Pontibacter akesuensis: one gene and its partner. The protein of the gene in region 1 interacts with the protein of each later gene in a pairwise test. Links are inferred from orthologs where the notes say so. Each region holds a gene or a part of one and is shown on either strand. Other genes may lie near its edges.

Region 1 (3,554 bases):
TCCCTGGCGCCAGTGTCCGCTTGTCCCGACGTGTATAAGCATATCTGCTAAAGCATTTTCCTCCGACTGCTGTCATCTCGACGACAGGAGAGATCTTTTTAGAATTTCAGATAGATCTCTCACTCTGTTCGAGATGACAGTTAGTCCATAAAATATCAAGTATAAAAAGAGCCGCTGCTAAAGTATAGCAGCGGCTCTTTTTATACTTGATATGCGGCGGGTTTGATTACTCTGCCGCCTCCTTCTCATTTTCGCGGTAGATGCTCGTTTTGAGCTCCTCCTTCAGGAAGTGTGCCGTATAGCCCTTGCCTTTCTTAGCGACATCTTCCGGCGTGCCGGCGGCTACAATGGTGCCACCGCCTTCGCCGCCCTCTGGCCCAATGTCAATCAGCCAGTCTGCCACCTTAATCAGGTCCAGGTTGTGCTCGATGATGAGCACCGTGTTTCCCTTGTCCGTCAGCTTGTGCAGTACCTCCGTCAGGTGCTCGATGTCCTGGAAGTGCAGGCCCGTAGTCGGCTCGTCGAGGATGTACAGCGTCTGGCCAGTATCTTTCTTCGACAGCTCTGTAGCCAGTTTCACACGCTGCGCCTCACCACCCGATAAGGTGGTGGCCTGTTGGCCTAGTGTGATGTAGCCCAGGCCTACCTCGTTCAGCGTCTGGATTTTGCGCAGGATGCGTGGCTGGCTGTCGAAGAACTCAGTGGCTTGTTCCACCGTCATCTCGAGCACATCCGTGATGCTCTTGCCTTTGAATCGAACTTCCAGCGTTTCGCGGTTGTAGCGCTTGCCCTTGCATACCTCGCAGGGCACGTACACGTCCGGCAGAAAGTTCATCTCAATCGTACGCATGCCCGCGCCTTCGCAGGCCTCACAGCGGCCACCCTTCACGTTAAACGAGAAGCGGCCCGGCGTGTAGCCCCTGATCTTTGCTTCGGGCAGCTGCGCAAACAAGCTGCGGATATCCGTAAACACGCCGGTGTACGTGGCCGGGTTAGAGCGTGGCGTGCGGCCAATCGGCGACTGGTCTACCTCGATAACCTTGTCAATTTTGTCCAGCCCCTCGATGCTCTTGTAAGGCAGCGGCTCGCGCTTTGCCCTAAAAAAATGTGTGTTCAGGATCGGGTACAACGTATCATGAATGAGGGATGACTTACCGCTGCCGGACACACCGGTCACGCAAATCATCTTACCCAAAGGCAGTTTCAGCGTTACGTTCTTCAGGTTATGGCCTGTGGCGCCAATAAGCTTTAGTGTTTCGCCATTACCCGGGCGCTTTACGCGCGGAATCTCAATACCGCGGCGGTTACTCAGGAAGTTTGCCGTGGTGGTGCCTGCCTGCAGCATCTCCTCGGGCGTACCCGCCGATACCACCTGCCCACCGTGGATGCCGGCTCCCGGACCAATGTCCACCACATAGTCTGCCTGCATGATCATGTCCTTGTCGTGCTCCACCACAATAATGGAGTTGCCCAGGTCGCGGAGGTCTTTCAGGGCGTTGATCAGGCGTTCGTTGTCGCGCTGGTGCAGACCTATACTTGGCTCATCCATAATATATAGCACACCCACCAGCTGCGTACCGATCTGCGTAGCCAAACGGATACGCTGGCTTTCGCCACCGGAAAGTGTTCTTACCGGGCGGTGCAGGCTCAGGTAATCCAGTCCCACATCCAGCAGAAAGCCGATGCGCTTACGGATTTCCTTCAACAGCTCTTTCGCGATGACGTTCTGGCGCTCGCTCATTCTATCTTCCAGTCCCTCAAACCAGGCCGCCAGTTTGGTGATGTCCAGTACCGAAATCTCGCCGATGTTCTTTTCGGCAATCTTAAAGTGCAGCGACTCCTTTTTCAGGCGGTAGCCGTTACACTCCGGGCAGGTATTGGTCTGGGTAAAATCCTCTACCCAGGAGCGGATGTTGTCGGAGTCAGACTCCATCTGGTTTTTGAGAAAGTTGATGATTCCCTCAAACTCCACCACATAGTTGCCCTTTTTGGTTTTCACCTCCAGGTCTTCCTCCAGCCCGTACAGCAATACCTTCAGCAAATCCTCCGGCAGGTCTTTAATAGGCGTAGCCACAGAGGCCTTGAAGTGCTTGAGCAGCGCCTCTATCTGCTTGAAGATCCAAATGTCGCGGTACTCGCCAAGCGGTGCAATGCCTCCGCGGCGAATGCTCAGCGACTTATCCGGTATCACCGATTCCTCCGTTATCTCCTGCACCTCACCCAGGCCATTGCAAACAGGGCAGGCTCCGTAAGGCGAGTTAAAGGAGAAGGAGTTTGGCGCCGGATCATCGTAAGCGATACCCGTGGCAGGGTCCATGAGGTGACGGGAGAAGAAATGCGTCTGGTTTGCATCCGCATCAAGTATAAGTACCGTTCCTTTGCCATGTGTCAGCGCGTTCTGCACTGAGCTGGACAAGCGGTAACGGTCATCCTCCTTCACCACAATCTTATCCACCACAATCTCAATGTCGTGGATCTTGTAGCGGTCTACCTGCATCTTCGGCGTGATCTCCACCAGTTCGCCATCGATGCGGGCGCGGATAAAGCCCATCTTCCGGATCTGTTGGAACAGTTCACGGTAATGACCCTTACGGCCTTTCACCACCGGAGCCAGCACCACAATGCGCTTGTCGTTGAAGTGCTCCAGCATGTGGCTCACAATCTGGTCATCGCTCTGGCGCACCATTTTCTCGCCCGTCACATAACTGAAAGCCTCGGCCGTACGCGCCCACAACAGACGCATGAAATCGTAAATTTCGGTGATGGTGCCCACCGTGGAGCGCGGGTTGCGGCTGGTGGTTTTCTGCTCAATGGAAATTACCGGCGACAGTCCCTCAATCTTGTCCACATCAGGCCGCTCCAGGCCACCCATAAACGAGCGGGCGTAGGCCGAGAACGTCTCCATGTAGCGGCGCTGCCCTTCGGCATAAATGGTATCGAAGGCCAACGACGACTTGCCCGAGCCACTAATGCCGGTGAACACCACCAGCTTGTAGCGCGGCAGTTTGATGGAAATGTTTTTGAGGTTATGTTCGCGGGCACCGTATACTTCAATCTGCTGCGCGTCGCCGTTTATACTTGGCGTGGCGGTGGCCGTATCGGTGCCCGTGGTAGTGAGTTGTTGCTCCTGGTTTAAAGCCATTCGGAATGGGTTGATCTTAAATAGCAAAGTTACATAAATCCCGGGGCTTCTGCTGTGCAAAAGTCCATCCCTTCTTAACAGAAAACTGGAGCAATTGGTTTAGGAGCGGCGGGTTTTATACTTGTGGCTGTGGTCTGGAGGAAAGAAGTTTCCAGCGGCATCAAGTCATGCTTAACCGCTTTCACATAAAGCATAACACCTGGGGCTGCGCCTCCGTTGTTTCTGCTCCCGCTGCCGGAGTAGGGAATCAAACAGGATAAAGTGCAGCATCCGCTATAAAACAGCAAAAGCAGGCCCCGGTGAGAGCCTGCTTTTGCTGTAAGATAAATCTGCAAGTATAGCCTTAGAAGTTCGGCGACAGCAGGTATTTGCTGTAGAAGTCGTCGATGATCTTCACGGCCTCGGTGGCATC
Region 2 (3,034 bases), 260 kb from region 1 along the record:
GTTGTGCTCCCACACCGTGAGCCATACTACGTCAAAGCCTTCCGTTGCTGCCTTTGCCAAGGCCTTTTGCATCAACTGGTCTCCTAACCCTCTCCCGAGCCACGCGGCGGCAATGTAGAGCCTGCTGACCTGAAGCGGCTTGTTCCCTTTGATTTCCATAGGAGCCTCTCCCTTGTACAGTTTCATGTAGGCAATGGCTTCTCCGCTCGCCTCCACTAGCACGAATTCTGTTTCGGGATCGGCCAATTCCGCCGCCTGTAGCGCGGGGCTGTACATGGTGTATTTGAAAGCGGCCATGTCTGCCGGATCGTTAGACTCTGAAAACGTCTCCTCAAAGGTGCGCCAGCCTAAATCCGCAAGCAACGCGGCATCGGCTGCGGTGCCTGCCCTGAAATGAAAGGTAGTGCTATCGGTTGATTTCATTTTCTGTTTTCTAAGAGGCCAAAGGTACGCCTGCTATACGTCATACAAAAACGCCGCTCCTGCAGCAGGTGCGGGAGCGGCGTTTAAACTTTGTAATTACCCCAATGCGGTGTATACTTCCCGTTGCTTAGTCGCGTTTGGACTTGAGCAGCTTGCGCAGGTCTGCCAGCTCGTCCCTATACTTGGCAGCCTGCAGGAAGTCGAGGTCTTTGGCGGCGGCTTCCATCTGCTTCTCAGTTTTCTTGATCAGTTTCTCCAGTTCGTCGCGCTTCATCAGCTGCACCACCGGCTCGGCAGCCATCGACACTTCTTCTGGCCCCACATACATCTTCGCTTCCCGCTTCCTGGCGTCAGCTACAGAGGTCTGCTGGAAAATCTCGTCGTTCGTTTTGATTACCGTGCGTGGCGTAATGCCGTGCTCGATGTTGTAGGCAATCTGGGTATCACGGCGGCGGTTCGTTTCATCAATGGCCCGCTGCATGGAACCTGTCATGCGGTCGGCGTACATAATCACCTTGCCTTTATCGTTACGTGCGGCGCGGCCCATTGTCTGGATCAGGGAGCGCTGGTCGCGCAGGAAGCCCTCCTTGTCTGCATCCAATATCGCCACCAAACTCACCTCCGGTAGGTCAAGGCCCTCACGCAGCAGGTTCACACCTATCAGCACATCAATAATGCCCAGGCGCAGCTCACGCAGAATCTCCACGCGGTCCAGGGTCTTTACCTCTGAGTGCAGGTATTTTACCTTGATGTTGAGGCGCTCCAGGTACTTGGCCAGTTCTTCGGCCATACGTTTGGTCAGCGTTGTTACCAATACGCGGGCACCTGTTTTCACGCGCTCGTCAATCTCATCCAGCAAGTCGTCCACCTGGTTTGTGCTTGGCCTGATCTCGATCTCAGGGTCCAGCAAGCCGGTTGGCCGGATTATCTGCTCCACCACCACGCCCTCTGATTTCTGAATCTCATAATCGCCGGGCGTGGCGCTCACAAACACCACCTGGTGCATCAGGCTCTCAAACTCGTTGAAGGTGAGCGGGCGGTTGTCCATGGCGGCGGGCAAGCGGAAGCCATACTCCACTAAGGCCACTTTGCGCGAGCGGTCGCCGCCCCACATGGCGCGAACCTGCGGCAGGGTAGCATGACTCTCGTCAATCACCATCAGGTAATCATCCGGAAAGTAATCGAGCAGGCAGAACGGACGGGCACCCGGCTCCCGGCGGTCGAAGTAGCGGGAGTAGTTCTCGATGCCTGAGCAGTAGCCGAGCTCTCGGATCATCTCCAGGTCGAACTCGGTTCTTTCTTTGATGCGCTTTGCCTCAGCCGGTCTGTCCTCCTTCAGGAAGTACTCGTTCTGCGCCACCATGTCGTACTGGATTTCATGGATGGCCTGGTTCAGCGTGTCTTTACCGGTTACGAAGAGGTTTGCCGGGTACAGCGTCACCGCCTGCTCCTCCGACAGCTTTTTTCCCGACTCCGGATCGATGCGGTGGATGGCTTCCAACTCATCGCCGAAGAAGTATAGGCGGTAAGCAAAGTCGGCGTAGGCTGGGTAAATGTCCACTGTATCGCCCTTCACCCGGAATGTTCCACGTGTAAATTCTGCCTCGGTGCGGCTGTAAAGTATCTGCACAAAAGTATAAAGCAGGTTATTGCGACTATAGCGCTGCCCCGGTGCCAGGTGCATCACGTTTTTGCCAAACTCCTCCGGGTTACCGATACCATAGATACAGCTCACCGACGCCACCACCACAATATCGCGGCGGCCGGAAAGCAAGGCAGAAGTCGTATGCAGCCGCAGCTTCTCGATCTCTTCGTTAATTTGCAGGTCCTTTTCGATGAACACATCCGATGAGGCAATGTAGGCTTCCGGCTGGTAGTAATCGTAATAGGAGATAAAGTACTCCACCGCATTATCCGGGAAGAACTGCTTAAACTCACCGTAAAGCTGGGCGGCCAGCGTTTTGTTGTGGCACAACACGAGCGTAGGCTTGCCCGTGTTCTTGATGACGTTCGCCATCGTGAAGGTTTTACCGGTACCGGTGGCACCGAGCAGTACCTGTGCTGGCTCACCGTTTTTTATACCCTCGGTGAGTTGGGCTATGGCTTTCGGCTGATCGCCGGTTGGTTGAAACTCTGATGTTAGCTTAAAATCCATTCGTCTGTTTTACTGAGTAGTAAAGATAAACCATAACATTTAAAACAGGCAGTTAGTTTAGGCTGCTGCTATAGTTGTTATGCTGTACGGCTTGCCTGTAAAAAAAGCTTTGCGCGTAAAAAAAGCCTGCTGCAGGGCAACAGGCTTCAGTAAATATTGCAGAAAAAATTAGTCTTCTAAAGTCGCCCGCTCCGGCACGCTGCAAAGGCGCTTGATGGTGGCCGCCTCATACACCATATACACTGCCTGGCAAATTCGCCCTTCCTGGTTCTTCTCCGGCTCCGCCAGCTGACAGGTGAAGGTGATTCCCGGCGCCTGGAGGTTTTCCGGCAGGTTATTCACAGTATACATTCTAACAGGAGCAAAATCGCAACCGGCTATTGCATCTTGTTGCCGGGCTTCGCCGCTGTATACTTCAATTACGGTTCCCTCCCCACATTCAGCCGGTCCCACTAC

What was found. The genes of interacting proteins can lie anywhere in the genome.
Region 2: the proteins of uvrA (region 1) and uvrB interact in binary tests that used the Escherichia coli proteins (3 or more experiments, as listed by UniProt). The link is inferred for Pontibacter akesuensis from one-to-one orthologs.

Annotation. Positions count from the first base shown.
Region 1 is NZ_CP014766.1:2,204,238-2,207,791, forward strand. What follows is about bases 27-3,492. They hold uvrA (excinuclease ABC subunit UvrA), read right to left. Parts: upstream 3,143-3,492; coding sequence 227-3,142; downstream 27-226. Other genes in these bases: A0W33_RS09365 (LOG family protein), read right to left, coding at 3,486-3,492. Also shown: more of A0W33_RS09365, read right to left, coding at 3,493-3,554. UniProt on the Escherichia coli protein: The UvrABC repair system catalyzes the recognition and processing of DNA lesions. UvrA is an ATPase and a DNA-binding protein. A damage recognition complex composed of 2 UvrA and 2 UvrB subunits scans DNA for abnormalities.
Region 2 is NZ_CP014766.1:2,462,742-2,465,775, reverse strand. The notes cover bases 65-3,010. They hold uvrB (excinuclease ABC subunit UvrB), read right to left. Parts: upstream 2,579-3,010; coding sequence 551-2,578; downstream 65-550. Other genes in these bases: A0W33_RS20900 (hypothetical protein), read right to left, coding at 2,747-3,010; A0W33_RS10480 (GNAT family N-acetyltransferase), read right to left, coding at 65-423. In the rest of the region: more of A0W33_RS10480, read right to left, coding at 1-64; more of A0W33_RS20900, read right to left, coding at 3,011-3,034. UniProt on the Escherichia coli protein: The UvrABC repair system catalyzes the recognition and processing of DNA lesions. A damage recognition complex composed of 2 UvrA and 2 UvrB subunits scans DNA for abnormalities.